Regions from separate parts of the Serratia sp. 2723 genome, predicted to be linked through region 2. Evidence: predicted binding sites of a transcription regulator. Region 2 holds the regulator's gene; each other region holds the start of a gene.
What was found. Region 2 encodes CRP, which controls carbon source genes, mostly activating them, when cyclic AMP is high. Its sites were predicted from a motif close to ATGTGANNNNNNTCACAT; they were not measured.

Region 1: msrB (peptide-methionine (R)-S-oxide reductase MsrB) is a predicted target of CRP. The motif match lies at 7,955-7,972, and genes of this name have one in related genera.
Region 3: ABIE29_RS07935 (YchE family NAAT transporter) is a predicted target of CRP. The motif match lies at 1,914-1,931, and genes of this name have one in related genera.

What each region holds. Positions count from the first base shown of each region.
Region 1 covers NZ_JBNDIN010000004.1:219,846-230,396, reverse strand. The annotation lists gene ABIE29_RS08100 (anti-sigma factor) at 1-199, shown strand, start outside; gene ABIE29_RS08095 (DUF2570 family protein) at 489-923, shown strand; gene lysC (Rz1-like lysis system protein LysC) at 826-1,044, shown strand; gene ABIE29_RS08085 (YeaH/YhbH family protein) at 1,151-2,419, opposite strand; gene yeaG (protein kinase YeaG) at 2,537-4,471, opposite strand; gene ABIE29_RS08075 (MipA/OmpV family protein) at 4,966-5,670, shown strand; gene ABIE29_RS08070 (D-hexose-6-phosphate mutarotase) at 5,794-6,669, opposite strand; gene gapA (glyceraldehyde-3-phosphate dehydrogenase) at 6,752-7,747, opposite strand; gene msrB (peptide-methionine (R)-S-oxide reductase MsrB) at 8,096-8,509, shown strand; gene ABIE29_RS08055 (YeaC family protein) at 8,574-8,846, shown strand; gene ABIE29_RS08050 (glycoside hydrolase family 18 protein) at 8,888-10,168, opposite strand; gene pncA (bifunctional nicotinamidase/pyrazinamidase) at 10,411-10,551, opposite strand, start outside.
Region 2 covers NZ_JBNDIN010000010.1:130,784-141,334, forward strand. The annotation lists gene ABIE29_RS16020 (aminodeoxychorismate synthase component II) at 1-151, shown strand, start outside; gene argD (bifunctional acetylornithine/succinyldiaminopimelate transaminase) at 246-1,463, shown strand; gene ABIE29_RS16030 (YccS/YhfK family putative transporter) at 1,506-3,581, opposite strand; gene crp (cAMP-activated global transcriptional regulator CRP) at 3,638-4,270, opposite strand; gene ABIE29_RS16040 (OsmC family protein) at 4,652-5,059, shown strand; gene ABIE29_RS16045 (LysR substrate-binding domain-containing protein) at 5,065-5,973, opposite strand; gene ABIE29_RS16050 (MFS transporter) at 6,163-7,356, shown strand; gene ABIE29_RS16055 (amidohydrolase) at 7,362-8,540, shown strand; gene ABIE29_RS16060 (phosphoribulokinase) at 8,577-9,446, opposite strand; gene ABIE29_RS16065 (YheU family protein) at 9,598-9,831, opposite strand; gene ABIE29_RS16070 (hydrolase) at 9,828-10,551, opposite strand, start outside.
Region 3 covers NZ_JBNDIN010000004.1:194,510-205,060, forward strand. The annotation lists gene ABIE29_RS07930 (ABC transporter substrate-binding protein) at 1-336, opposite strand, end outside; gene ABIE29_RS07935 (YchE family NAAT transporter) at 1,018-1,662, opposite strand; gene adhE (bifunctional acetaldehyde-CoA/alcohol dehydrogenase) at 2,182-4,857, shown strand; gene ABIE29_RS07945 (thymidine kinase) at 5,021-5,605, opposite strand; gene hns (histone-like nucleoid-structuring protein H-NS) at 6,475-6,882, shown strand; gene ABIE29_RS07955 (NAD-dependent epimerase) at 7,055-8,065, opposite strand; gene ABIE29_RS07960 (UDP-glucose dehydrogenase family protein) at 8,075-9,418, opposite strand; gene rssB (two-component system response regulator RssB) at 9,802-10,551, opposite strand, start outside.

The DNA.
Region 1 (10,551 bases), on a different contig from region 2:
ACTGTGGGCCATCCCGCCGGGTGAAAAGCCGCGCTCCTTAGGGCTGGTTGCTGCTGAGAGGCCGACCGAGCTGGCATTGAACTCGATGACGTTGGCGCAAGGCATGACCATTGCCATCAGTCTTGAGCCAGCGGGTGGCTCACCTACAGGGCTTCCTACCGGTCCGGTGCTTTACAGCGGCCAGCTAACTTCGCTCTGATCTGATTGATATTCTTGCCGATAATTTTTCACTGACGGCGACGATAATCGGTGGGGTTTTTTATCGCGAATGCCAACTATCAGCAGAGAACGGGTTGTGGCATGGCTGGCACAACCCCTGCGAATATCCCCAATCTTTCTTCCTTGAGATACTGTTCATTCAAACAGGGGGCAGGAGTATCTCAAATGCAGACAAGTGTACAACGTGCTGGCGGTTGCTCTCTTCATTGGAAATTTGCCAAGGATCAAGAGTTGCGGGGCTTGGTGAAACGCTGCGAGGTATTTCTATCATGAGCCTGGCAGGGGTAATCCAGTTTTCCAAAGGCCATTGGCAGCTACTGATGATCTTAGGTTTCGCAGCCCTGTTGTTTGGCATGAGTCAGCGTATTGATGCGTTGAATGCCGACATAGGCCAGTACCAGAAAGATAATGAGGAGTTGGGCAGTGCATTGGATGGAAGAGATGAAACCATCAATGCGCTGAAAGGTGCCGCGGATACCGATCGTCGAGCTACCGAACAACAGCTCAAGATTGAACAGCAAAAGAGAGTAAAGGCCGATGCTGAGAATAGAACGTTACGCAAAGCGCTGGAGGATAACGACTGCGGTCATCAGCGGTTGCCTGCTGATGCTCTCGATATCCTGCGCGGAACAGCCAAAAGCGGTGCCGCCAGCTCCGCAACTGATCTACGTGTATCCACCAGCGGTATTGCTACAGAAGTGTGAGAAGACACCGTTTACCGGGGAGACTTTCGGGGATGCCGTGATGGCCTTACAGGTGAGTCAGAGTGAGCTTGATATCTGTGCCTCACGTATCGAAGCGTTGATCAAATGGCAGTGCTGCTGAATTTATAGCGGTTGAGCATGTTAGAACTTGGCGGAAGGGTGAGGATGCCGCGCCCTGAGAGCTAAAACGGCCAGCTAACTCTCGTTGCTGGCCGTTTTCTATTAGATCACGCCGTCTGCTTGTGGAACAGTTCCCTGAACACCGGATAGATATCATCCGGCTCGCGGATATGCTGCATGGCAAAGTTTTCAAACGTCGCCTGCAGATGCTCATATTCACGCCACAGCGTCTGGTGAGCACGGCGGGTAATTTCGATATAGCTGTAGTAACGCACCATCGGCAGAATGTTTTTTGACAACAGTTCATGGCACAGTGGTGAATCATCTGCCCAGTTATCCCCGTCCGAAGCCTGAGCGGCATAGATATTCCACTGTGCAGGATCATAACGCTCTTCGACCACTTCGTTCATCAGCTTCAGGGCGCTGGAAACGATGGTGCCGCCGGTTTCCTGTGAGTAGAAGAACTCTTGCTCATCCACTTCTTTCGCCTGGGTATGGTGACGGATATAGACCACCTCAACGTTTTTATAGGTTCGGCTGAGGAACAGATACAGCAGAATATAAAAGCGTTTGGCCATGTCTTTGGTTGCCTGGTCCATCGAGCCAGAGACGTCCATCAGGCAGAACATGACCGCCTGGCTGGAGGGTTCAGGCCGACGTTCGTAGTTCTTGTAGCGCAGGTCGAAGGTGTCGATAAACGGCACGCTGTCGATTTTCTTGCGCAACTCGGCAATTTCCTTACGCATGCGCTCTTCTTCCAGCAGTTGCACCGGTTCGGTGTTTTCCAACTGGGCAAGGCTGTCTTCAAGCTCATGCAAAGCACGCCGCTTACCGGCGGTCATAGCGGTTCGACGCGCCAGTGAGTTTTGCAGCGAACGTACCACGCTGATATTGGCCGGAACACCGTTGGCGGTATAGCCAGCACGGTGGGTTTTGTATTCAGTCAGCTGTTTGTACTGATTTTTCTTCAGGTTAGGCAGCGCCAGATCCTCGAACAACAGGTCGAGATACTCATCTTTGGAGATCTGGAAGACAAATTCATCCTGGCCATCCCCATCCTGGCTGGCATTGCCCTGGCCACCACCACTGCCACCGCCGCCTTGTGGGCGTTCCACGCGGTCATTTTGGACGAAGTGATCGTTACCGGGATGAACGCGATGGCGTTTACCGCCGCGCCCTTGATGGAACATTGGCTCGTTGATATCGCCACCGGGGATCGACACCGATTCCCCGCTGTCCACGTCGGTGACCGAACGCTTGTTGATGGCTTCGGCAATCGACTGTTTGATTTGCGACTTATAGCGACGCAAGAAGCGCTGGCGGTTCACCATGCTCTTGTTTTTGCCATTCAGCCGTCGGTCAATGAAATACGCCATACATCCCCCAAACAACGTTGCCAACTTTCTCTACCTTGGGTCTTTCAGGCTGTAACCGCCAGGCTACAGCCCGAAATCCCCAGGTATAGGCTATCTATGACGTCAGCGGTCGTCGGTTTATGAAGATTTTCTCACCCGCAGATACCATTCGCACAGTAGACGAACCTGCTTGCGGGTGTAGCCTTTCTCCATCATCCGGTCGACGAAGTCATCGTGTTTTTTCTGCTCATCCGTTGAGGTTTTAGCATTAAAGGAAATGACTGGCAGCAACTCTTCGGTGTTCGAGAACATTTTCTTCTCGATGACCGTACGCAGCTTCTCGTAACTGGTCCAGTTCGGGTTCCGGCCGCTGTTATTGGCACGGGCACGCAGGACGAAGTTGACGATTTCGTTGCGGAAATCTTTCGGGTTGCTGATACCCGCTGGCTTCTCGATTTTCTCCAGTTCAGCGTTCAAGGACTCACGGTCAAACAGCTGGCCGGTATCCGGATCACGGTACTCCTGATCCTGGATCCAGAAGTCTGCATAGGTCACGTAGCGGTCAAAAATGTTCTGACCGTATTCCGAGTAGGATTCCAGATAGGCAGTCTGGATCTCTTTGCCGATAAACTCGGCGTATTTCGGGATCAGATAACCTTTCAGGTGCTCCAGGTATTTCTCCGCCAGATCCTGCGGGAACTGCTCACGCTCGATCTGCTGTTCCAGGATATAGAACAGGTGTACCGGGTTAGCCGCGACTTCGGCATGGTCAAAGTTGAACACCCGAGACAGAATTTTGAAGGCGAAACGGGTCGAAAGGCCATTCATACCTTCATCCACCCCGGCATAGTCACGATACTCCTGATACGACTTGGCCTTCGGATCGGTGTCTTTCAGGCTTTCACCATCGTAGACACGCATCTTCGAGTAGATGCTGGAGTTGTCTGGCTCTTTCATACGCGACAGCACGGTAAAGCGAGCCAGCGTTTCCAACGTGCCAGGGGCACAAGGCGCATGGGTCAGTTCGCTGTTATCCAGCAGTTTGTCGTAGATTTTAATCTCTTCCGACACCCGCAGGCAGTATGGCACCTTGACGATGTAAACACGGTCGAGGAAGGCCTCGTTGTTTTTGTTGTTGCGGAAGGTCACCCATTCCGATTCGTTGGAGTGTGCCAGGATAATACCGCTGAACGGCAGGGCAGAGATCCCCTCGGTACCGTTGTAGTTACCCTCCTGGGTGGCCGTTAACAGAGGATGTAGCACCTTGATTGGCGCTTTGAACATCTCCACGAACTCCATGATCCCCTGGTTGGCGCGGCACAGTGCACCGGAGTAGCCGTAGGCATCCGGATCGTTCTGCGCATGGTTTTCCAGCTTGCGGATATCCACTTTACCGACCAACGCAGAAATATCCTGGTTGTTCTCATCGCCCGGTTCGGTTTTGGCGATGGCAATTTGTTCAAGTATTGAAGGACGAACCTTCACCACTTTGAATTTGGTAATGTCACCGCCGAACTCATGCAGGCGTTTAGCGGCCCACGGCGACATAATGGTGCCAAGATAGCGCGTCGGGATGTTGTATTCTTTTTCCAGAATATTGGCATCCTCCTGCGGGTTGAACAGGCACAGCGGATGGTCATTGACCGGGCTGCGCTCGCCGTTGGCGCTCAGGGTGTAAATTGGCACACGCTGCATCAAGGCTTTCAGCCGTTCTGCCAGCGAGGATTTACCGCCACCCACCGGGCCCAACAGATAAAGGATTTGTTTCTTCTCTTCGAGGCCCTGGGCGGCGTGTCTCAGGTAAGAAACTATCTGTTCGATAGCTTCTTCCATGCCGTAGAACTCCTCGAATGCCGGATAGCGTGCGATCACGCGGTTGGAGAACAGGCGAGACATACGCGACTCAAGCGCGGTATCCACCATAACTGGTTCACCGATAGCCATGAGTAGACGTTCTGCCGCATTAGCATAGGCACTGCGATCTTGCCGGCAGATGGTAAGAAACTCCTGCAGTGTGAACTCTTCGTCCTTGGCAGCTTCGTAGCGCTGGCGATAGTGGTCAAATATGTTCATGGCGATGCCCGTCCTTTCGTTATTAGCACAGGTTAAAAAAGGAGCTGGTGTTGGTATTCTGGCTCCCGAAAGCGTGAAGTTATGACTGAATACAGCAACCCGTATGCCAACTTGGTGCGCTTATTCTCGCGAGTTGCGCTGTATTGCCACCGGATCCAGCCTAATTTCACCTTCTGATTTTAAGCTTAGTTGCATACTGGAAAATTTCCTGCAAGAGAAAGGGTCTTTTTTAAGTCATTTCAATGACTCAGTTATGGCGAAGGACGGCAAATGCCTTGTCTGGCGCGGGTTGCGGCAAAAAATGTCATCTTTTTGCCATCAATAATTCATCTTTAGGTTCTAAGTTATTCGATCTTCATCGTTTTCTATTGTAAAGATCCGGCAAGCTCATCCGTTTTCACATAAACTAGGGGCGTTAATTACACCTTGTTATCTATGGAAAAAAGCCAGTGAAGATATCTAAACTCAAAACGCTAGCAATTATCGCTTCCGCAATGGTTTGTGCGCACAGTGCTCAGGCAGGAAGCTGGTCACTCGGTGCTTCAGCGCTGGTTAGCCCCGATCCTTATCGTGGTTATCAGGATCGTGTCTACCCCGTTCCTATCATCAATTACGATGGCGATGATTTTTACTTCCATACGCTGTTGGCCGGCTATAACCTATGGAAAGATCAGCAAAATCAGCTGAGCCTGATCGCCTATTACTCGCCGTTGCACTATAAGCCAGGCGACAGTGACGACGACCGCATGAAGCAGTTGAACAAGCGCCGTAGCACCATGATGGCCGGTGTGGCTTTTACACATAGTGCTGATTGGGGAACGATCCGTACGGCCTTCTCTGGCGATACGTTGGACAACAGTAACGGCCTGGTGGGTGATATTGCCTATCTCTATAAGTTCCAAGTGGACTCCTGGAGCTTTGCTCCTGGCATCGGGGTAAACTGGAACAGTTCAAACCAGAACAAATACTACTATGGCATCAATGGCGATGAATCCCGCCGTAGTACCTTTGATACTTACAAGCCGAGCGATAGCTGGTCGCCATACGTCGAGTTGACTACCAACTATAATATCAACGCCAACTGGAATGCATTCTTCACGGGTCGTTATACGCGCCTGGGCAGCGATGTTAAAGACAGCCCAATGGTTGATAAATCTTATTCCGGCATGCTGTGGACGGGCGTAACTTACACCTTCTAACAGCCAGTTGCACTATTCTGGTGCGATGGGTGCATTTAAAAGGAGCAGCAATGCTCCTTTTGCACATCTGAGGTGCATGTATGGGGGGAGGAAAGAGGGGCAAAATGACTCGCCCCAGTTTTATCAACTATTTTTAATGCTGCGGATTTTCATCGCCAAGCGGGCAGGTTGCTCTCCAGAGGCGATCAGCGGCTTGCTTACGCGCCCGGTTTCGACACAAACCATGGTTTTGTAACCGTCGTTTGGCATGTCGGCCATGCTGCAGGAAAGCTCGACGCCTGGGTTCCAGGCGATCACATCACTCATATAGTGATGATTAACCTCGAGGGTCCGCTGTAAGACCGGGTCTTTGATCAGACTGCAAGGCGTGGCCTGGGTGTAGATGCGATCGGTTTGCCCGGTAAATTCCAGCTCGCCAACCTGACGTGCCTCGATCCCCTTAGCCACCTTATCAATATAATGCTCACCCAAACCGGCAACTTTGACCTTGTCGATGTCGCCGATCTGGAAATAGCTGTGCAGAGCGGCGGTAGCCTGGTAGTCACCGTGTGATTCCAGCTCCAACTCGCACTCTTCACCCAGCTTGAAGCGGGCGATCAGGGTGAAAGCATGTGGCCACAATTTGCGGCTCTGTTCGTTGTCTTGCAGCGTGAAGGTCAGGATCACACCGTTTTCGTCTTCATCGTGCGCGGTGAACTGCCACGGCTGATTACGGGCAAAGCCGTGGGAAGGGCTACCAGCCGGGCCAAACCACGGCCAGCAGATCGGTACGCCGCCGCGGATCGCCACGCCGTTTTTGAATGGCGTATTGTTGCTCAGCCAAAGCACCGGTTTATCACCGCTTGGCTGCCAGGCTAGCAGATGGGCTCCTTGCAGAGTAATGGCCGCACGGACTTTCGGGTGAGAAACCACCACCACCGGCAGTTCGCCCAATTGACGTTGGCTGATAAAAGGGGTGATTTGTTCGCTAACGGGTAGGGTGAAGATTTTTTCGTTCATGTTGTTGCCTTCTTTTCGCCGCAAAAACAAATAAAAAGGGCGACTTAGAGTCGCCCTTGATAATCAGCTTCGCATCATGCCATTACTTGGAGATGTGAGCGATCAGGTCCAGTACTTTGTTTGAGTAGCCAGTTTCGTTATCGTACCAGGAAACCAGTTTCACAAAGGTGTCGCTCAGCGCGATACCGGCTTTGGCATCGAATACAGAAGTCAGTTTTTCGCCGTTGAAATCGGTAGAAACCACTTCGTCTTCGGTGTAGCCCAACACGCCTTTCAGCTCGCCTTCTGAAGCGGCTTTGAGAGCAGCACAGATTTCTTTGTAAGAAGCTGGTTTTGCCAGACGGGCAGTCAGGTCAACCACAGACACGTTCGGGGTAGGAACGCGGAACGCCATACCGGTCAGTTTGCCGTTCAGTTCTGGGATAACTTTACCTACTGCTTTAGCAGCACCGGTAGAAGAAGGGATGATGTTCTGGGATGCGCCGCGGCCGCCGCGCCAGTCTTTGTGAGACGGGCCATCAACGGTTTTCTGAGTTGCGGTAGTGGCATGCACAGTAGTCATCAGAGCTTCAACGATGCCGAACTTGTCGTTGATCACTTTAGCCAGTGGTGCCAAGCAGTTGGTGGTACAAGAAGCGTTGGAAACGATTTCTTGGCCAGCGTAAGACTTGTGGTTCACGCCCATAACGAACATAGGGGTGTCATCTTTGGATGGGCCAGTCAGAACAACTTTCTTAGCACCTGCAGCGATGTGTTTACGTGCAGTTTCGTCAGTCAGGAACAGGCCAGTTGCTTCAGCAACGACGTCAACGTTGACTTCGTTCCATTTCAGGTTAGCCGGATCTCTTTCTGAGGTACAACGGATGGTTTTGCCGTTAACAACCAGGTGGCCGTCTTTAACTTCTACAGTACCGTCGAAACGGCCATGGGTAGAGTCATACTTCAGCATGTAAGCCATGTACTCTGCGTCTAACAGATCGTTGATTGCAACGATTTCGATGTCAGAACGTTCCTGAGCAGCACGGAAAACAATGCGACCGATACGGCCAAAACCGTTGATACCTACTTTGATAGTCATATATTCCACCAGCTATTTGTTAGTGAATAAAAGGTTGGTTGTAAAATTACAAAAACCTTACCGAGCGTCAAGCGGAATCGTGTCAATTCTTGCTGCAAGTCAAACCAGAAGCCCGGTTTTGCACACAAATCGCACATTCCATTTACGTTTAGCCTCCAATACATATGGGGACAAACCGCTAAGTATTAAAGTCAGTACGTGCAAGATATGTGATCAAAGTCACATATGGCGGCAGCGTAACCTTTATGCCGTACAGTTTAGGCTAAAAAGGCCTGCAGCGTTGTTAATTTTTTGTTATTATTACTCATTGTTTTCGTTGATATTATCCACACTGCGGGAATAGCACAAATGGTTAAAGAGACAACCCCTAAGACACCGCTCACGGAACTGAATGAAATCCAACGTTATGTGACGCAAGAGCGCGGCACGGAAGCTCCCTATAGCGGTAAATTACTGCATAACCAGCGTGAGGGCGTTTACCATTGCCTGTGCTGTAACGCGCCACTGTTCTTCTCCGCCAGCAAGTTTGATTCTGGCTGCGGCTGGCCCAGCTTCTATCAGCCAGTCTCGGACGATGCCATTCGTTATCTTGATGATAATTCACATAATATGCATCGAGTTGAGATCCGCTGTGGTAACTGCGACGCGCATTTGGGACACGTGTTTCCCGATGGTCCGCAGCCGACTGGCGAACGTTACTGTGTCAACTCCGCGTCACTGAATTTCACCGATGACGAGAATGGCGAGCAGACGGCAGGTTAAGCTGTAACCAAACCAACAAAATCGATTCAGCTAATTATTCATCCCTGGGTGAGGACATGCTCTGATGGAAGTAAAAGATCTGATTGCGGCCATGACGCCGGAAATCTACCAGCGGCTGGTGCTGGCTGTGGAACTGGGCAAGTGGCCGGATGGTGTGGCATTGACGCCAGAGCAGAAAGAACACAGCCTGCAGGCGGTGATGCTGTGGCAGTCGATGAACAATGCGGACCCACAGCACATGAGCATAGGCACCGACGGGCAAATCGTGATGAAAAGCAAACAGGAGCTGAAGCAGCAGTTTATGGCCGAGCCGTTGGCCAAGCTGAAGCCGCAGTAACCTGTTGCTGATAGGGCGATGTTGTCATCGCCCTGATGGTTTTACTGCTTCTGCGGGCTCAAGCCTAAGCTTTCTGCCAACTGATGGGCCAAGCGGTTGTTATCGTCCGCGCCATACTCCCAGAACATCGCCCCTCCCAATCCTTTGCTCTTGATGTACTCGGCCTTGATGGCTACCGAGCGTGGGCTTTCATAGCTTATCGCGAACAGCGGCTTACCTGTGGCTGACTTCATCATCAGATAGGGCACCTTGGCCTCGTTATCCCAATGCGCGGTGAAGCGCCGTTGTGGGTCTTTCAGCATCTTGTTCACGATATCGTTGTACTTGATGTAGCTGTCTTTATCCAAATCCACGCCCAGCGACTTGAAGACGTCTTTTTCACGTGCGGTGAAATAGGGCTGGGTGACGGGATGCTTGGCCGCTTCTGCCACATCCCAATCAATACCTGGCTCGGTGGCGCGTTTAGGTACCCGGCCATAGAAACCGATCCCCAGATTGAGTTGAGCAGGCTTCAGCCCGGCGGCCAGATAGTTGTTAACCACAAAGTCGGCGCTGTACTTGTCGGCGGCAGCCACGGTTGGCCACTCCTTGGAGTCATAGAGATTGGAGTTGAAATACTGGGTACCGTACGCCATGTCGTAGGTCATCAGATTGATGTAGTCCAGATAGGGCGCGATAGCCTTAACGTCGACCCATTCCTGCGGACTTTTGACGTTGGCCCCCACGGCGATGGTCAGCAGTTTATCTTTACCCAGCGCCTGATGCAGTTCGCTCAGTAGGGAGGTGAAGTTGGCCCGGTCAGTCGGTTGGCTTTCCACCAATCCCCAGGCACCGTTAACAGGGTATTCCCAATCCAGATCGATACCATCAAGCTGATACTTGGCAATCACCTCCTGCACCGAACGGATAAATACCGCCCGGCTTTCCGGTGTCGCTGCCGCGCCGGAGAACCCACGAGCGCCCCAGCCGCCAACGGACAGCAATACCTTCAACGCCGGGTTTTGTTGGCGCAATACGGGTAATCGCTTTAAGTCTGCTTCGACTTTTGGGGAAAGATAGATTTGGTGCAGGTGGGAGGGATCTTTCAGTGCCGGGTTGGTTTCCTCTTTTTCAGCGTTATAAATCAGGCCGAAAGAGTAGTTGAGGTGGGTGATCTGGCTGACGTCCAGCTGGTTGATATCACCGCCAGGCCCGGCGGTTACGTCGCCACCGCCGTTGAAGTAGCCGACAGAAAGATAAGGTGCCGCGTGCGCGATGCCCACGCCAGCCATACCAAGTTGCACCGCGACCAGCAAGGGCAGCAGTTTACGGGTTAAAGCCATATTGTCTCCTTTGGTCAGCAAGGCTGACCTGAACCGCACGTGGCGGTATCAATAAAGCCGGGCTCAGCAGGCCCCGGATGCGTATAACTTATTGATGCCAATGCACCAGCAGCCATAACAGCAAAAGAGACGGGAGGGGACAAGGCAACATCGCAGAAGAATGGTGGGAATGTGAGCAGCGTCGAAAATAAAGCGGTTGGCGGGGGATATGGGGCGCAGAGGTCAAGCAGCCCCAAAAACCGTTAGCGCTGAGTAAATTGTGACAGCGTAACTAATTGTGCGCCAGCCGACTGCATTTCGGCTAAAGCCTGCTCGCTGTCATCGGGACGCAAATTGACACCTCGGCAGCCATCGGTAATGACCTGAGTCTGATAACCCAAGCG
Region 2 (10,551 bases):
GGTAACGGCCTGGAGCGAACGTGACGGCGAGCGGGATGAGATCATGGGTATCCGCCATCGGACGCTGGCGCTGGAAGGCGTGCAGTTCCACCCGGAGAGCATTCTCAGCGAACAGGGGCACCAACTGCTGGATAATTTCCTTGGAAGTTAGCCGTTAGTGGTTTTTTAAGCTTGCCCTTGGTTGGTTTTTTATGCATATTTTGTGATTATATTTTCACTTGATAGTTAGCCGTCTGGAGCCAATAATGACCGAAAGAACCGCAGTCACCCGTAGCACCTTTGATCAGGTTATCCTGCCTGTTTATGCACCCGCCCAGTTTGTGCCGGTGAAGGGCAAGGGGAGCCGCGTATGGGATCAGCAGGGGAAAGAGTATATCGACTTCTCTGGTGGCATTGCGGTGACTGCGCTGGGGCACTGCCATCCGGCCCTGGTTGAGGCTTTAAAGCAACAGGGTGAAACCTTATGGCATACCAGCAACGTATTCACCAATGAGCCAGCGTTGCGTTTGGCCAGTAAACTGATCGCAGCCACCTTCGCCGACCGGGTATTCTTCGCCAACTCGGGAGCGGAGGCTAACGAAGCGGCCTTCAAGCTTGCGCGTCATTACGCGATTACCCGCCATAGCCCGTATAAAACCAAGATCATCGCGTTTAATAATGCTTTCCATGGCCGTACGCTGTTCACCGTTTCCGTGGGTGGGCAGCCAAAATATTCCGACGGCTTTGGGCCGAAACCGGCCGATATCGTCCATGTGCCTTTCAACGATCTGGCCGCGGTGAAAGCGGTGATGGACGATCACACCTGTGCGGTAGTGATGGAGCCTATTCAGGGTGAAGGGGGCATTACCGCTGCCGATCCCGTCTTCCTCAAGGGCGTGCGTGAACTTTGCGACCAACATCAGGCGTTGCTGGTATTTGATGAAGTGCAAAGCGGTATGGGCCGCAGCGGCAAGCTGTTTACCTATATGCATTACGGCATTACACCTGACATCCTCACGACAGCCAAAGCGCTGGGCGGCGGTTTCCCGGTGAGTGCGATGCTGACCACCGAAGAGATCGCCTCGGTGATGCAGGTTGGCACTCATGGTACCACCTACGGCGGCAACCCACTGGCCTGCGCTGTGGCAGAGGCTGCGTTGGACGTTATCAACACACCGGAGGTGCTAAGCGGTATTGAACAGCGTCGTGGGCTGTTTGTTCAGGCTTTGCAGGAGATCGGTAAGAAATACGATGTGTTCAGCGATATTCGTGGCATGGGGCTGTTGATTGGTGCAGAGCTGAAGGCAAACTATCACGGCAAAGCGCGTGATTTCCTCACCGCCGCCGCCGCACGTGGCTTGATGATCCTCAACGCCGGGCCAAACGTGATCCGTTTTGCGCCTTCTCTGGTGGTTGAGCTGAAGGATATCGATGAAGGTATGGCGCTGTTTGAGCAGGCCGTGCAGGATGTGATTAAGGCTTAAGTCATTCGTCGGGGCCGAACTTCAGCATCGGCCCCGGCAACCTCAGCTTTCCCGCAGTTTGCGCTTCAGCCAGATCCCATGATGTGGGCGCTGGCGCCACGCCAGTGACGAAATGGTATGCATCACGGTCAGGTGAGAAAGGATCCGCCGCAGGTGGCGTTCCATCTCGGTTACCGGCATGTCCGGGTGCAGGTCCGGTGGCTGCATGATGCTGTTACTGGTACTCGGGCCGTCATATTCCAAGCGCTGCTGGCAGCTCTGCAAAGCTATCTCAGAGGTTTGCAGATACTCCTGAGCCAGTTTTGGCGTCAGCATATAGTGCTCGCGCGCCAGAATGGTCATCGCATTCAGGTGTTCAACGATAAACTGGTTATGGGTGATCCACAGCCGCATATCTGCCAGATAATTCGATTCAAACCCCGGTTCCTGCATTGCCTGATTGAGCGAGGTAAACAGGGCGTTATGCGCCTGATTGACCTGCATACGCGTGTAGGCCAGTTCGCTGGGGTCCGGCTCCTGTTCTTCAAGCAATAAGCGTAATGCCGTCTGATCGTGCTCCAGCGCCTGATGGGCGTTTTTACGTAGCAGGCCACTCTGCCACTGCGGCCATAGCCAGATCGTGCCGCCAAACACCAATACGCAGCCGATAAGGGTATCGATCAGGCGGGGGACCAGGAAATGGGTGCCATTCAGCGCCAGGAGCTGCAAGGTGTAGACGGCGGTCACGGTGAAGCCCATCACCGCCAGCCCGTAGTTTTTCCGCAGGATCAGATAGGCTGCCAGGGTGATCGCCAACATGATGCTCAGCGTCACGTTCTCCGGCATCTGCAGTTGCAACAGCCCGGCGGCAATCACCAACCCGGCCAACGTGCCGAGGGCACGGTGCTGGATCCTCACCCGCGTAGCGTTATAGCCGTTTTGGCTGACCAGCATGATGGTCAGCAAGATCCAATAGGGTTTTGGCAGGTTGAACAACATGCCCAGGCTGCTGCCTGCCGCCAGAATGACCCCCAGCCTGGTGGCGTTGCGCAGGGCGTTGGATTTGAATGACAGATAGCTCACCACCGCGGGCCAGAACGGCAGCCGTGACTGATTGGCCATCAGATTGCGGCGGTAAAGCGGGTGCTGGGTGCGCAGCAGGCGTGCGATGCGGCTGAAGTGGTAATAGCAGAACTGGCCAACCGGATTATCTGCGTGTTGTGAGGCCACTTTTTCCAGCGCCGCCAGCTCATTCTTCATACTGAAACGCGCAGAGTGTCGATGATAGAGAATATCGTCGGCCACCACCCGCAGGCGCGTGGCGATCACCTGGGCGTTGCGGCGGATAATCGCTTCGGCCTGGCTTTGCTCCACCAGCTTTTGCACTTCTTCCGGCAGATGCAGGCTGACGGTGATGTGCTCTTGCAAATCGAGCGCCACCTGAAACGTGCGTTGCAGGCGCTTCTGCTCCAGGTTATCGGCATGGGGCAGGAAGTTAAGCTGTTGGTATAGCAGACTGATCAGATCCATCACTTGCTGTTGGCGTTGCAACAGCGGCGGCAGGGCCGTTTCAGGAACGGTGTGCTGCGTCAGTAATGAGTATTTGGCTTCAAAATAGTCCGCCAACTGCATATACAGCTGGCTTAAGGATTCGCGCATCGGCTGCTCTTTCCACAGCTTGAACCAGGCCCAGGTAAACAGCCCGTACCAGGCGGTGCCAACGATATACAGCAAAGGGGCATACCAGATTGGTACGGTGCCTACCATGCTGAGGGAAAAGATGGCGGCAACCAGTGCGGCTGGCAGCAGGCGTGCATGTAGTGGGCTGATCTCACCGCTGACGCCGAGTAACAGCGCCATTGCCAACATCAGCAAGGGTAACGGCAGGTCCCACAGCAGGGCTTGTTGCAGCAGAAAGCTGCTGAGTGCGAATAGAGAGCCACCTACGATCAGGCGTTTGAAAAAGCGTTTGTGTGGCGTATCCAGCCCGGCAATGTTGCAGCAGGCGGGCACCAACGAGAACAGCATGCCGAGTTGCAGGTTGCCAATCAGCAAACCAAACGCCACCGGCAGGCACAACACCAGCGTTTGCCGCAGTGCGTAGTTGACTTCCGGGTGGTAGATCAGACGGCGCCACATGGTTGGCTATTCAGCAGGCAAAGAAACGGCGCATTGCTGCACCGTTTCCCTGGGGATTAACGCGTACCGTACACGACAATGGTTTTGCCGTGTGCGGAGATCAGGTTTTGATCTTCGAGCATTTTCAAAATACGACCGACGGTTTCACGTGAGCAACCGACGATTTGGCCAATTTCCTGGCGGGTGATCTTGATCTGCATGCCGTCTGGGTGAGTCATGGCATCAGGTTGTTTTGCCAGGTTCAGCAAGGTCTGTGCAATGCGACCAGTAACGTCAAGGAAGGCGAGGTTACCCACTTTCTCTGAGGTGACTTGCAGGCGGTTAGCCATCTGTGCGGACAGGCGCATCAGGATATCCGGGTTTACCTGGATCAACTGGCGGAATTTCTTGTAGGAAATTTCAGCCACTTCACAGGCGGTTTTGGCCCGTACCCAGGCGCTACGCTCCTGGCCTTCTTCAAATAATCCAAGCTCGCCGATGAAATCCCCCTGGTTAAGGTAGGACAGGATCATCTCTTTGCCTTCTTCATCTTTAATCAGCACCGCGACGGAGCCTTTGACGATGTAGTAAAGCGTTTCGGCCTTTTCACCTTGGTGAATCAGCGTACTCTTTGATGGATATTTGTGGATATGGCAATGAGACAGGAACCATTCGAGAGTCGGGTCTGTTTGCGGTTTGCCGAGAACCATTCGCTGTTATCCTCTGTTGTTATCGCTGCCTTGTATCACAGGGGTCAGAGTTCCCTGTAAAACGTGCTTATAGCCTGGTGTTTTAATTGTGGCTATCAACAGGTTTTGAGGCGTGTTATAGAAATACGCTTGTGCTCTAGCATATTAACTTGCGGGGAGTGCTGCAAGCTACATTCTGTTAACATACCAATATAGGGGCCTTTCCTTGGACGTATCCCTGAAATCGGTGACCTGGAAAGAGTTATTGCGGCTCTGTTTGTAGCACAGAGTGAGGCGGGTGTCTTGTGTTGTCTCGCTTCAGCATGATTAGCATCAGGTTACGTTGCCAGAATGTATGCGAAAGCGTACCCTGTTTTTAAGAAATTAACCGGAGTGTGTAACATGCAGGCAAGAGTTAAGTGGGTAGAAGGGCTGACATTCCTGGGTGAGTCTGCGTCCGGCCACCAGGTTTTGATGGATGGCAACGCGGGCGATAAAGCGCCAAGCCCGATGGAAATGGTGTTGATGTCCGTCGGCGGCTGTAGCGCCATTGATGTGGTGTCGATCCTGCAAAAAGGGCGTAACGATGTGCGTGACTGTGAGGTAAAACTGACCTCTGAGCGCCGTGAAGAAGCGCCACGTCTGTTTACCCATATCAACCTGCATTTTATTGTCACCGGCAAAGGGCTGACCGATAAGACTGTAGAGCGCGCGGTGGATCTTTCCGCCGAGAAATACTGCTCCGTCTCCTTGATGTTGGGTAAAGCCGCCAGCATCAGCCACAGCTTCGAAATCCGCGAAGTGGCGTGATCCTCCTACCAAGGGTAGCGCAGGCAGTGGGCTCGCAATAAATCAAGAAATCGCCGTGCCGTCACGGTTAGCGGCGATTTTTGTGAATACAGTACGCAATATTGAGCCTGTGGTAGCGTGTCGATAGGCAATGTTACCAGCCGATGCTGCAAATGGAACGGTGCGCTCATCGCCCGCGCCACGATAGTCAAATAATCCGCCTCCAACACCATATTCAAGCCGCAGGTCACTGAATCCGAGCGAATGGGCGATCGGCTCAATTGCTGATAGAAAGTGCCCAACACCGCGCGCAGCTGCTGGTAATAGCCCATATCGGTTTCCGGCAATAACCATTTGGCGTCACGTAGTTCATCCAGGCAGTTTGCCTGAGCCAGCGGGTGCCCCTGGCGCGCAATAATGCCAAAAGAAGCGTTGAACAGCGGTTCTCGTACCAGATCCTCCAGCGGCAACTCCGGGCTGACGGTACCTACGGCAAAATCCAGGCGGCCTTCGCGCAGTGCTGGTAGCAGGGTAGAAAGCTGCGCCTCACGGATCAGCAGATTGGTTTGCGGAAACGGCTGTTTGAAGGCTTCGACCAGTTCGGGTAATACCGTGAGTGCCAGTAGCGAAGAGCAGCCGATGGCGACGTTACCTTGCGAATGTTGATTCAACTGCTGGATCTCATCGGCAGCGCGCTGCAATTCCTCCAGGATCAACTGCATCCGCAGGGCGAAGGCGCGGCCGGTTTCGGTCAGCGTCATTCCCTGGCTGCTGCGAATGATCAACTGGGTTTCCAGGGTCTGTTCCAGTTCACGGATGGTACGACTCACCGCCGGTTGAGACTGCTCCAGCGCGCGCGCGGCCCCGCGAATACTGCCGCTGCGGATCACCTGCTGGAAGACTTTCAACTGCTGTAACTTCGGTAAATAGCGCATTCCCTACCCTATCAATAAAAAGCATCACCCCTTACAAAATTGTATCTTATGCCGCTCGGTAAAAGGCGATAATTTCAGCGTGTTATTGTAAGTGACTGTTATTAAAAATATAAAGTGACTTGGATCACATTATTAAATTACGCCTGCCAAGCTGGTAGGCAGCCTGGGTGATAACTTAAAGGAATATCAGTGTTGAAAAATCGTTCGCTAATGATTTTTTTGCTGTTTGTGGGCTATGTCGTGGTGTACATCGATAAAACCGTGATGGGTTTTGCGTTGTTACCTATCGAACGCGAGTTCAATCTACAGCCGGAACAACTGGGCTACATTACCGGGATGTTTTTCCTGGCGTATTCCCTGTTCCAGATACCAGCGGGATGGCTCAATGACCGCTTTGGTTTTAAGAAAGTGCTGTGCAGTTCGTTACTGCTGCTGGGGGGATTTGCCCTGTGCTTCGGCATTCTGGGGTTCGGCCTGGGCCTGCTGGTGACGTTCCGCTTCCTGTCCGGTATTGGCCACTCCGGCTATCCGTGTTCCTGCGCCAAGGCGGTAGTGGCGAATTTCCCACTGGAACAGCGCACCTTCGCGCAGTCCATTCTGCTGTCCTCCGCCGGGTTGGCGATGACCGTCGGGCCGCTGGTCGCAGTCTATTGCCTGGATCACATCGGCTGGCGTGGGTCGTTCTCTGCGCTAGGTCTGCTGGCATTCGTGATTGCCGCCTGCATCTTGTGGCTGGTTCCCAATCCGCCACAGGCGGCACCCGCCAAAGCTGGGGCAGCCGCAGCCAACTATAAGGCCCTGCTGAAAAACCCAATCGTGTTGCTGCTGTTTGTGGCGATCTTCTGTATCAACATCCCATCGTACGGCCTGATGGCCTGGCTGCCGAAATTCCTGGTACAGCAGCGGGGAATGCCAATTGACGTTTCCAGCATGGTGGTAGCCGCCGGTGGTCTGGGGATCTGGATCTCCTCACTCGGTACCGGCTGGCTGGTCGGGCGCTACCTGCAAGGGCGTGAGCCGTGGGTGATCTTCTTCAGTTCTCTGCTCAGCGCCTTGTGCATCTGGCTGGTGTTTACCAGCGAATCAGCTCTGACGGCCAGCCTGTTCTTGTTCCTGGGTTATATCTTCCTGATGGCCTCGTTCGTTACCGTGTTTACCCTGCCGATGAAGCGCTTGCCTACGGAAGTGATGGGTGCAGCAATGGGGCTGATTAACACCGGAGGAACCTTGGGTGGCTTTGTGGCCCCTATCGCCATCGGGTATCTGATCACCATCAGCCACAACTACATGACGACGTTTATCTTTTTGGCACTGGCTATGGTGGTTTCCGGGCTGGTGATCCTGCCATTGGCGGGCAAAGCACGCCAACCAGCACTGAATTAAGGAGTATGAACATGAACATTGAACAGCTGATTGCCGGCGTGGAACAACAGGTATTGCAGTGGCGCCGCCACCTGCATGCCAATCCGGAGTTGTCATTCCAGGAAGCGCAGACGGCAGATTACATTGCCGGGCAGTTGGCCAGCCTTGGCCCGTTGAAGATCTCACGTCCTACACCAAATAGCGTAGTGGCCGAATTGCAGGGCGCAGCGCCGGGGCCGTGCTATGCATTGCGCGCCGATATCGACGCTTTGCCTATCCAGGAGGAAAGCGACGAACCTTTCTGCTCTACCCGGCCAGGGGTGATGCATGCCTGCGGCCATGATGCCCACAGCGCGATGTTGCTGGGAGCGGCCAGCGTGCTTTGCCAGTTGCAGGCGCAGTTGCAAGGCTCAGTGCGCTTTATCTTCCAGCATGCCGAAGAAGTGCCGCCGGGCGGAGCCCAACAGCTAGTGGATTTAGGGGTTCTGGATGGCGTGAAGATGATCTTCGGCCTGCATGTCATGCCCAACTTCCCGACCGGTGAGGTGGGGATGAAGCAGGGCGTGTTCAGTGGCTCCAGCGATAACTTCGACATTGTGCTGCAAGGTAAGGGGGGGCATGGCTCAATGCCGCATCTGTGTATCGATCCGGTGCCGATTGGTGCGGAGATCGTTAGCGCTTTGCAGCAGATCGTGGCACGTAAGCTGGATCCGTTAAATGCACCGGTGTTGACGGTGGCGACCTTCCAGGCGGGTGACAGCTATAACGTCATCCCAGACAGCGCCCGGTTGGCGGGAACGCTACGCACTCATAATCAAGAAGTACGTGAGCGGGTGCCGTTGTTGGTTGAGCAAACCGTCGCTGGGATCAGCCAGGCACACGGTGCCAGCTACAAGATTGACTGGACGCGTGGCTATACCATCGGCAATAACCACCCTGATGCCTGCGCCATTGCGCGCGAGGTGGTGGCCGAAGCCGTGGGGCCACAGGCGCTGCGGGAATTGACCTCCGCGATGTTTGGCAGCGAGGATTTCTCCTCCTATCAGGAGAAAGTGCCGGGGTGCTTCCTGTTTATCGGCAGCGGTAACGAGGCGATCGGTGCCACCTACGGCGTGCATAATCCCCGTTTTAAACTGGACGAGGCGGCGATGCAGATTGGGGTGAAACTGCACGTCGGTTTTATCCGCCATCTGTTGATGCGTTAACAACGGTGGGCGCGGTGATTGGCCGCGCCCGATAATTTACTCGATCTTCTTACCTTCCATCAGCCGCTGCACCAGCGGTGCCATGATCAGTTCCATTGCCAGCCCCATCTTGCCACCCGGCACTACCAGCGTATTGATATGCGAGATAAACGATCCTTGCAGCATTGCCAGCAGGTAAGGGAAATCGATCTGATCCAGCCCACGGAAGTGGATCACCACCAAGCTTTCATCCAGCGAGGGGATCGCCTTGGCGGCGAACGGGTTGGAGGTATCCACCGTCGGGACGCGTTGGAAGTTGATATGGGTGCGCGAGAACTGTGGCGTGATGTAGCTGATGTAATCCTCCATCGAACGGACCACCGAGTCCATCACCGCTTCACGGGAATGGCCACGCTCGCCGGTATCGCGGATCAGCTTCTGGATCCACTCCAGGTTGACGATCGGCACCACGCCGACCAGCAGATCGACATGTTTGGCTACGTCGATCTGATCGGCCACTACGCCGCCGTGCAGCCCTTCGTAGAACAGGACATCCGTCGGGGCGGGCAGTGGCTCCCAAGGCGTGAAGGTGCCCGGTACCTGATTGTAAGGCACTGCCTCGTCGTAGGTATGCAGATATTTGCGTGAGCGGCCGGTGCCATTCTTGCCGTATTGGATAAAGCTCTGCTCCAACAGGCCAAAGTCGTTGGCTTCCGGACCGAAGTAGCTGATATGGCGGCCCATATCGCGTGCTTTACGGATTGCCGCATCCATTTCAGGCCGGGTGTAACGGTGGAAGCTGTCGCCTTCCAACTGGGCGGCGCGCAGGTTTAGCTGCTGAAAAATTTTGCGGAATGCCAGGCTGGTGGTGGTAGTGCCGGCTCCGCTGGAACCGGTCACCGCGATAACGGGATGTTTGGCAGACATGGTCGAGGGTCACTCCGTATTAAATGCGCAGGCTCAGAATGAGATTTTTAGTATGGCTGATGCCCTTTCGCCCAAGGCGAAATTGTGCGCGTTGGTTTGCAATACTGCATTGTTACCTGATTTTTTCCCTCAGTCATAGCATGCAATAAGACTAAATTTCCTCCTGCCCAGCGCGGATCTGCCCGCGAGGCATGATGTTGACGGTTTCATGCAGCTCTGACCACACCAGCACCACTTCGCCGCTTTTCAACTGGCGGCGCACGTCGTCGACCTTCTGTTCCAGCGAACGTTCGTGCTCGCCGTAGTCGGTCCCTTCGCGTAATACAAAGGATTCGATCAGGCTGTTGAGAGTCTCTTGTTCAATTTCTTGCCAGGGAATAATCACTTGGTGGGTTCCAAAAAAGGAGAAAGCCAGGCTGGGATACGTTGCTCCAGCCACATTTGCGGTTTTTTCAAGGTGCCGCCGACAAAGCCGACGTGGCCACCGCACTCCGTCAGTTGATATTCGATATTAGGCGGCAGGTTGGCGAGGTCGGGGATCACCGCATCGGTCATAAACGGATCGTCTTTAGCGTGAATGATCAGCAACGGCGTGGTGATCTGCGGCAACAGCGGTAGGGCGCTGCAACGGCGATAATAATCGACCGCGTCGCTGAAGCCGTGAATGCGTGAAGTGATCGCATCATCAAACTCGCGAATGCGCCGCAGCTTGTTCAGTTGCGACAGATCCAAGGGTAAGGTGCCTGGGTAGTGTAGCAGCTTGCGGGTGGCATTCTGCTTGAGTTGGCCCAGCAGATAGCGCTGATAAACGCGTGAGAACCCTTGTTCCATACGGATCGAGCAAGGTTCCAGCATCAGCGGGGCGGAAACGACCACGGCCGCCTGTAGCAGGCTGTTATTGCCCTGTTGGGCCAGATAATAGGCCAGCATATTGCCGCCAAGGGAAATCCCTACCGCCGCCGTTGGCACTGCGCCAAAGCTGTCACGCAGCCAGCGCAGGAAGAAGCGGGCATCTTCCGTTTCGCCAGAATGGTAGATGCGTTGCTTGCGGTTGGGCACGCCGCTGCAACCACGGAAATGCATCACCACGCCTAACCAGCCTTGC
Region 3 (10,551 bases), on a different contig from region 2:
ATCACTCCATACCGCCCCTGGACGCAGGTGGAAGGTCCACGTCTGGTAATCGGTATTTTCCCAGCTTTCCGCTACCGCTGGGGCCAAATGGCCATTGGCATCGGTGCTGACCAACCCTTCCAGCAGGTTGAGGATAATATTGCTTTCAGGCGTTCCTTCGACCTTATGCGGATCCAGTGAAGCGACTTCCGAACCGTTGTTGATCACCATGCGCTGAAGTGGCGCCAATTGCACACCGGCCGGAACCTCTACGGCCTGCAGGTTTTGGCTGGCGATCATCCCCAACACGGCGGCGATGATAACGGCCAACGGTTGATGCTTCGTGGTTTGCGGCATAGTACGGGCTCCTTTTCACTGCTAAGCAATAATTGTGAAATAGTTATCAAGCAGGCTAAATAAACGGATACCAGCAAAAATCATTCCTGTCTGGCGCGCCAAAGATAAGATTCTTCCTTCTGACAAGTTGCTCGGAAATTAGCAGAAGCAAAAATTCATAGCCAATAATTTTTACAGAAATGTTAAGAATTTCTCTTTTATCATCCCATAGCCATACAGACACCTAGCCTTTCCACCCGTTGGAGCTGGTGTTAATTATATGATTTTAATAGATAAATTATAACAACACTGTTAAGCTTTTTGACTGGGATAAAAAACACCACTCAAAAGAAACATTCCGTTAACAAAAATGCCGTTCAGAGAATAAACACCTGCCTATGCGTGGTTAATCACTAATAACACCTGTGTGAAACGGAGACAAGCCCTACAGAATGATGTGATTAAATTAACAACAGTTTTACCCGTTAGGGAGACAAAAAAACCGTCACGCGGATTTTAAAAGTGGAGAAAATAACATCTTGGTGCTTTATCGGCCGATAAAGTGAGATTTGTGCCACAGGGTTGGGCAAATAGAATGAAAAGCAGGCAGGTTATGCACTTTAATAATGCATTGGCTGAGAATATTTGAAAAATTAAAAATAACTTAAGCCGCAAACAGGATTATCCGCGGCTTTTTTAAGGTTATAACAACCCGGGGAAAATGGCTTTGATCCCAGTGACAATAAATTCAATCCCCAGTGCCATCAACAACAGCCCCATGATACGGGTAATGACGTTGATGCCGGTTTGCCCCAGCAGACGCACCAGCAGCGGAGCTGCCCGGAACAATAGCCAACAACAGAAAGCGAACAAGGCGATTGCCACGGTGAAACCTAACAGGTTCTGCCAGCTGTGGTAACGAGAACTCCAGACGATGGTGGAACTGATGGCACCCGGCCCGGCCATCAGCGGCAGCGCCAAGGGAACGACCCCGATGCTTTCGCGGATCGCGCTCTCTGACTTTTCCTGTTTGTTCTGCTTGTCTTCACCCAGTTTGCCACTGATCATCGACATGGCGATAGTCACCACCAGGATGCCGCCGGCAATACGGAAAGAATCGATGGAAATACCGAACATACGCAATATACCCTCGCCCAGGAACAGCGAGGTCCACAGAATAATCGCCACCGACAGGTTAGCCGTCAGGTTGGTTTTGTTACGCCCGACCTCAGCCTGATAGCTGGTCATGCTGATAAACACCGGCAGAATACCTACCGGGTTGACCAGCGCAAACAGGCCCACAAAGAACTTGATGTAGCCGGAAAAATCCAACAGAGATTGGCCCACGAAAAACTCCGCATAAATAGCTGTAAAAAGAGACACTGCCGATGCGCGCTAATGTAATGGAATTGCGCCAGCTAATCCATCCACTCAGACAGCATTTTTCCCTACCCCAACATAATGTTACAAAGCAATTCGCTATTGTTAATGCTTTGTGTGTTGCTTGCTGTTATTAAGTATCATCTCATCCTTCGCCAAATGCCTTGTTGATAATCACTCTCAACAAACGCCAGCTGAAAGGTGTCAGCATGCGTTTTTTATGATGTACATCACAAAAAATCTACTCAGGAATAGTTAAGCTCTTAGTCGTAGTCAAAAGGTAGCACGAAGTAGAGATACCGATTTCTGTCTCGCTTGCCTACTACCACTTGCACTTGGTAAAGCTCTTTAAGTAAATCAGCAGTATGGGTCGCTAACTGCGGGAAAAGTCTCATGATTTAACGGACGCCTTCCTGACAGATGTCTATACTAGTTCCTCGAACGGCTTATTTACTGAAAGAGTTTAACATTTATCAGGAGAGCATCATGGCTGTAACGAATGTCGCTGAATTGAACGAGCTTGTTGCACGTGTCAAAAAAGCCCAGCGCGAATATGCCAACTTCTCACAAGAGCAAGTTGATAAGATCTTCCGCGCCGCTGCCCTCGCCGCCGCAGATGCCCGTATTCCTCTGGCTAAAATGGCCGTTGAAGAATCAGGTATGGGTATCGTTGAAGACAAAGTCATCAAAAACCACTTCGCTTCTGAATACATCTATAACGCCTATAAAGACGAAAAGACCTGCGGGATCCTCTCCGAAGATGAAACTTTCGGTACCATCACCATTGCAGAGCCAATTGGCCTGATTTGCGGTATCGTGCCAACCACCAACCCAACTTCTACCGCGATCTTCAAAGCGCTGATCAGCCTGAAAACCCGTAACGGCATTATCTTCTCTCCGCACCCACGTGCCAAGAACGCTACCAACAAAGCCGCAGATATCGTGTTGCAGGCTGCTATTGCTGCTGGCGCCCCGAAAGACATCATCGGTTGGATCGACCAGCCAACGGTGGAACTGTCCAATCAGTTGATGCATCATCCAGACATCAACCTGATCCTGGCAACCGGTGGCCCAGGCATGGTTAAAGCCGCTTACAGCTCTGGTAAACCTGCTATCGGCGTTGGTGCCGGTAACACTCCGGTGGTGGTTGACGAAACTGCCGACATCAAGCGCGTCGTTGCCTCCATCCTGATGTCAAAAACCTTCGACAGCGGTGTGATCTGTGCGTCTGAACAGTCCGTGATCGTGGTTGATTCCGCATACGATGCTGTGCGCGCACGCTTCGCTTCACACGGCGGCTACATGCTGCAGGGCAAAGAGCTGAAAGCCGTTCAGGACATCATCCTGAAAAACGGTGGCCTGAACGCCGCTATCGTTGGCCAGTCAGCACCAAAAATCGCTGAAATGGCCGGTATCAAAGTGCCAGCCAACACCAAAATCCTGATCGGTGAAGTGAAACTGGTTGACGAATCAGAGCCGTTTGCTCACGAAAAACTGTCACCTACCCTGGCGATGTACCGTGCCAAAGACTTTGAGGACGCCGTCAGTAAAGCCGAGAAACTGGTCGCCATGGGCGGTATCGGTCACACCTCTTGTCTGTACACCGATCAAGATAACCAGACTGCACGTGTAGAGTATTTTGGCGACAAAATGAAAACCGCACGTATTCTGATCAACACCCCGGCTTCTCAGGGTGGTATCGGTGACCTGTACAACTTTAAACTCGCTCCGTCACTGACGTTGGGCTGCGGTTCCTGGGGGGGTAACTCCATCTCTGAAAACGTCGGTCCAAAACATTTGATCAACAAGAAAACTGTAGCGAAGCGAGCAGAAAACATGTTGTGGCACAAACTTCCTAAATCAATCTACTTCCGCCGTGGTTCTCTGCCAATCGCGCTGGAAGAAGTGGCTACCGACGGGGCAAAACGCGCCTTCATCGTTACCGACCGCTACCTGTTCAATAACGGCTATGCCGATCAGATCACCAAAGTTCTCAAATCGCACGGTATTGAAACTGAAGTGTTCTTTGAGGTTGAAGCTGACCCAACGCTGAGCATCGTACGTAAAGGTGCCGAGCAGATGAACTCCTTCAAACCAGACGTGATCATCGCTCTGGGTGGTGGTTCACCAATGGACGCTGCGAAAATCATGTGGGTGCTGTACGAACATCCTGAAACCCATTTCGAAGATCTGGCGCTGCGCTTTATGGACATCCGCAAGCGTATCTACAAGTTCCCGAAAATGGGCGTGAAAGCGAAAATGATCGCCGTCACCACCACTTCAGGTACCGGTTCAGAAGTCACGCCGTTTGCGGTTGTGACCGATGACGCCACCGGCCAGAAATACCCACTGGCTGACTATGCACTGACCCCGGACATGGCGATTGTCGATGCCAACCTGGTGATGAACATGCCTAAATCCCTGTGCGCCTTCGGCGGTCTGGATGCGGTCACTCACGCCCTGGAAGCCTACGTTTCCGTACTGGCCAACGAATATTCAGACGGCCAGGCATTGCAAGCGCTGAAACTGCTGAAAGAATATCTGCCAGCCAGCTATCACGAAGGGGCCAAAAACCCGGTTGCTCGTGAGCGTGTGCACAACGCCGCCACCATCGCCGGTATCGCGTTTGCCAACGCCTTCCTGGGTGTTTGTCACTCAATGGCCCACAAACTGGGTTCTGAGTTCCACATCCCGCACGGTTTGGCCAATGCCTTGTTGATCGCTAACGTTATCCGTTATAACGCCAACGACAACCCGACCAAGCAGACCGCATTCAGCCAGTATGACCGTCCTCAGGCACGTCGTCGCTACGCAGAGATCGCGGACCACCTCGGTCTGAGCGCTGCCGGTGACCGTACGGCACAGAAGATCGAAAAACTGCTGAAGTGGCTGGACGAAATCAAGGCCGATTTGGGTATCCCAACCTCGATCCGCGAGGCTGGCGTACAAGAAGCCGACTTCCTGGCCAAGGTCGACAAACTGTCTGAAGATGCATTTGATGACCAATGTACCGGTGCCAACCCACGTTATCCGCTGATTGCCGAACTCAAGCAAATCTTGATGGATACCTTCTACGGTCGCGAATTCAGCGAAGCGACTGAAGAAGAGAAGGTAGTTGCAGCACCTGTTGCAGCCAAAGCGGAAAAAAAGTCCAAGAAATAACCGTTCTCTGAATGGTCAAAACCCGCCGAATGGCGGGTTTTTTTATGCGCGGGATAAACTGCACTCAACGAGCACCACGCAACTTTGACAACAATACCTGCTTACCTAAAGGGTAGCATCCAAAAACGCCGCATAGGCCTTCTGCTGCGCTTCTGGCACAATATCACTCTGGAACCTTGATCGCTTCCTTGTAGTGCTTGCGGCATACCGAAACATAGCTTTCGTTACCCCCGATCACCACCTGCTCCCCCATATGCATCGCCTTGCCATCTTCCCCCAGACGCAGCACCATATTGGCTTTACGCCCGCAATGACAAATGGTCTTCAATTCAACCAGTTTATCGGCCCAGGCCAGCAGATGATGGCTGCCAACAAACAGCTCCCCTAGAAAATCCGTGCGTAAGCCATAACACAGCACCGGAATATCCAGTTGGTCGACCACCTCGCAAAGTTCTTCAACCTGTTCTTTGGTCAGGAACTGGCTTTCATCCACCAGCACGCAATGCACGGGCTGCTGCTGATGCTCCTGATTAATCATGGCGTACAGTTGAGTGGCGTTATTATAAAGCTGTGCTTGCGACGACAACCCAATCCGCGAACTCACTTTGCCCACGCCGAAGCGGTGGTCGATCTCCGCGGTGAACACCAGTGTGCGCATACCACGTTCTTGATAATTATATGAAGATTGTAACAGTGCCGTCGACTTCCCCGCATTCATAGCGGAATAATAAAAATAAAGCTGAGCCATGTGGCCGCGACTCCAATGGTTTAAAATATATACCCTAAGACTTTCTGGTTATAGCCTAGCCCCCCGCGGACTCCCCCTCTGATCTTGCTGGCGCGCTACACTGCGCCCTTGCCAATCAGGGCGAATATATTCGCCCCTGGTTGATGAGTCTGTTGCGGTTAACAACGCTGCGGCCTGAGAGACGACGGGTATATACTGTCGGAAGGTGCAGGTTGACAGTGTAGCATAGACCGTGGCCAGACTCAGCAAGCGGGTAGACATTATCTCGGTCTAAGAAAATAGCCATCAGCCAAGTTTCATGTGAAACATTTTACATGCGCAATGCACACTTTTACATCTATTTACAGATTGCTGTGGTTTATCAAGCACAATTAATTATTGTTAATGATTAACTAAACTCATTAATGCTCAAACGGATATGTCCTGCTAGCGAGCAACCTGCCCCCACCCGCTGGCAATGCAATTAAATGTGTTTTGAGCGATGGCGGCCCGGTTAATTGGAACACTTAACAACTTACTCTCTCCTGACGGACTGTTTACCACTATACCCCCATTCTTTACAGTACTAGTCCTTTTGGGGAAGTGATTATGGACACAAATCCTTCCCGATACTGTTATAGCGTATAATTATGTCAAGCTGACAAAAATGACTTTAAGCTCGGTGATTATGCCTTCCGGTTGGACAATTTGGCTTAAAAACCGGGCAGGATAAAAGCCTACTTCCCCTATGTTATTAGTCGGACAGTTCTCAATATCGGTTTCTTAAAGATAAATTTAGTCACTCTTTCAATTTGGCTATTGCAGAAAAGAAAGGAGCACTCTATTATTATCGTCACGCCCCCCCACCAATATAATTTGAGACTAGAACAATGAGCGAAGCATTGAAGATTTTGAACAACATCCGTACTCTACGCGCACAGGCAAGAGAATGCAGCCTGGAAACGCTGGAAGAGATGCTGGAGAAGCTGGAAGTTGTTGTTAACGAACGCCGCGAAGAAGACAGCCAGGCTCAAGCAGAAATTGAAGAGCGCACTCGTAAACTGCAACAATACCGCGAAATGCTGATTGCAGACGGTATTGATCCAAACGAACTGCTGCAAACTATGGCTGCTACCAAAGCCGCTGGTAAAGCAAAGCGTGCTGCACGCCCAGCTAAATACCACTATAAAGACGAAAACGGCGAAATGAAAACCTGGACTGGCCAGGGCCGTACTCCAGCCGTGATTAAAAAAGCTATCGAAGAGCAAGGCAAATCCCTGGACGATTTCCTGCTGTAATAGCATTTTAGTTGCCTTCAGAAGGCTCCCTATGGGAGCCTTTTTGCTTTCCAACCACGGTAATCAATCACCTTGACCTCCACGTGCGTTATCCCGTCTGACTAGCAAAATTCTGATGTACAGGAAAAGAAAAAGGAGCCGAAGCCCCTTATTTTACCCGTCTATCATTCGGTTACTGAACGTTATAAAACGCCCGATACCAATCAACAAACCGTTTAACCCCTTCATCAACGCTGGTCCCAGGTTTAAACGCGATAGTCTGGTACAACTCCTCGGTATCCGCGCTGGTATCCAAAACGTCACCTGGCTGCATCGGCAGCATATTTTTGTGCGCCGTGATGCCTAACGCAGCCTCCAGAGCATGAATATACTCCATTAACTTAACAGGGCTACTGTTGCCGATATTATAGACATGGTAAGGCGCAGAACTGCTGGCTGGAGACCCTTGTTCCACCGTCCAATTGGCATTGGGTTGAGGAACAATGGCCTGCAAGCGCACTACCGCCTCGGCAATGTCATCAATGTAAGTAAAGTCACGATGCATCTCACCATGGTTATATACATCAATGCTCTCACCGGCCAATATCGCCTTGGTGAATTTAAACAGCGCCATGTCAGGACGCCCCCAAGGGCCATATACGGTGAAAAAGCGCAGGCCGGTGGTTGGCAGACCATATAAATGCGAGTAGCTGTGCGACATAAGCTCATTGGCTTTCTTCGTCGCCGCATACAGGGATATTGGGTGATCGACCGAGTCATCCGTCGAAAACGGCAGCTTGCGATTCAGGCCATAAACCGAACTGGAAGACGCGTACAGCAAATGCCCAACCTTATTATGCCGACACCCTTCAAGAATGTTCAAATGGCCAATCAGGTTGGAATCCGCATAAGCCAAGGGGTGCTCCAGCGAATAACGCACCCCGGCCTGGGCGCCAAGGTGAATGACCCGCTCAAACTGATGTTCAGCGAACAGCTCGGCAATTCCATTGCGATCGGCCAAATCCAGTTTGATAAACTGAAATGCTGGCTGATTAGCCAGCCTGTCGAGTCGTGCCTGTTTCAGGCTGACAGCGTAATAATCATTCAGGTTGTCAATACCGACAACCTGATGCCCCATGGCTAGCAGGCGCTCCGTTACGTGATAACCAATAAACCCTGCCGTACCTGTTACCAGGAATTTCATACTCACCTCTTAAATGACCGGCTTAATCGATGCGCCGCGACCAATACCATAATAAGTAAAGCCGCGAGCTTGCAGACGTTCTGGATCAAACAGGTTACGGCCATCAAAAATAACGGGCTGCTTCAAGGACGCCTTAATCACATCAAAATCCGGAGCGCGGAAGCTCTGCCATTCGGTACAGATCACCAACGCGTCGGCTCCCTGTAACGCCGCTTCTTTGGTACCCATCAGTTTCAGATCGGCGCGTTGCCCATAGATACGCTGTGCTTCGGCCATGGCTTCCGGGTCATAGGCTTGCACGCTGGCGCCTAACTCCCACAGCGTCTCCATCAGCACACGACTGGAAGCTTCACGCATATCGTCGGTATTAGGTTTAAACGCCAGGCCCCACAGCGCGAAGGTTTTCCCTTTTACATCATTAGCAAAATGATGCTTGATGAACTGGGTCAGCTTATATTTCTGCTGGTTGTTCACCTGCTCTACCGCCTGCAACAGTTTTGGTTGATAACCGATATGCTCAGCGGTACGGATTAGCGCCTGAACGTCTTTCGGGAAACAGGAGCCGCCATAGCCGCAGCCTGGGTAAATGAAGTGATAGCCAATACGTGAATCCGAACCGATCCCCTGACGCACTTTTTCAATGTCCGCACCCAGCATCTCTGCCAGATTGGAGATTTCGTTCATAAAGCTGATTTTGGTCGCCAGCATGCAGTTGGCGGCATACTTGGTCAGCTCTGCGCTGCGGATATCCATCAGGATCATGCGGTCGTGATTGCGGTTGAACGGTTCATACAGCTCACGCAGCGGCTCGATGACGTCTTTGTTGTCGGTGCCCAGTACGATACGCTCAGGGCGCATACAATCGGCAACGGCGGCCCCTTCCTTGAGGAACTCAGGGTTGGAGACAACATCAAACGCCACGTCGCTGCCGCGCTTGCGCAACGTCTCGGTCATCACTTCGCGAACTTTATCAGCGGTACCTACCGGTACGGTTGACTTATCGATCACCACTTTGCGGTCTGTCATATGTTCGGCGATGGTGCGTGCCACGGCGGTGACATATTTCAGATCGGCAGAACCATCTTCGTCCGGTGGCGTTCCGACGGCGATAAACTGGATAGCGCCATGAGCAACGCCGGCTTTCGCATCGGTAGCGAAATGTAGACGACCAGCTTCATAGTTTTGCTGTACCAACGAGGTCAGGCCCGGTTCAAAGATCGGAATATTGCCTTTTTTGAGATTTTCGACCTTCTGCTCATCGATGTCGATACACATGACATCATGACCCACGTCAGCCAATACGGCTGCCTGTACCAGGCCAACATAGCCAATACCGAAAACGGTTACTTTCATCGGGAAGTCCTAATTTTCAAATTTAACAAAATGTTATCAAGCTACTTCTGTTTGTCTGCCACCTCAGGTAGCAGCCAAACCAGCAATTCTTTACCCGGATTGGGTGGTCTTTTCGTCTCGACACGCTATGGGTCAAAGCGCTCACAAACGGGCCTATCACCCGCAAATGGCTACTGAGGTCCTGACGAACCAAGCGGCTCTATTTTCGTGCTCAAATTACGCACTTACTCCGCCATACGAAAAACCCTCAAAGTATACCAGCTTAAATCCGCCGAGTATTACCCCAAGCTCAAATAGCAATAAATTAAGACAACTACCTATGAAAACAACGGTGATAGAGAATAAGAATAAACGGAGGCAATTGTGGGAGTTCCATTGATGATTTATTCAACACTCAGCATCAGACGTAACCGGCCGCCGCTACCCCAGACCTGGCACTGCCAGGCATCACAGCGTTGGCTAATTTGATTCATGTAAGTGGTGCCAAGCGTTCCCAAGGGGACACCATTAGCTAATTGAATCAGGTTATCCCCTGTATTTACATTGGCATGCAAACCAGCAGAAGCCAGCACCAGATTCTTATATTCGGCATGATAATAGCCCACCAACAGCGGAAATTGTCCTTCCAACTTGCCTTGGCGCAATAATTGGTTAACTTGTTTTAACAATGCAGACATTTGCGGCAGGCGATGCTGTTGATTGGCTAAATGATCTTGCAGTAAGCCGTTGAATAACGCACGCAATAGCAAGGCAGCCATCACGCCATTATCTCCCGCACGGGTGACATCAAGGCAATAAAACGCCAGATCTTTATCCGACAGCGCAGCGATATCCAGCACCAACCCCGGATTTTCGCTGGTAGTTAATTGCCGATAATTAATACGGCAACCGGCAATAGACTGCTGCACTGGTGGTTGTAACTGCTTGAGTAATCTCACGGCCTCGGAGGGGTTTTGGCTTAAAGCCTGCCAATCCTGGATCAACTCGGCCTCTTCGATCGCCTGCGAAGTAAACATATTAGGATAGAGGCAAGCCAGTACCACTTCACGCAGCCGATTGAGATCGCTCAATGGTTTCAGCAGCACATCCTGTACGCCGAGCCGCAACACCTTGGCGATATCCGCCATTTTATC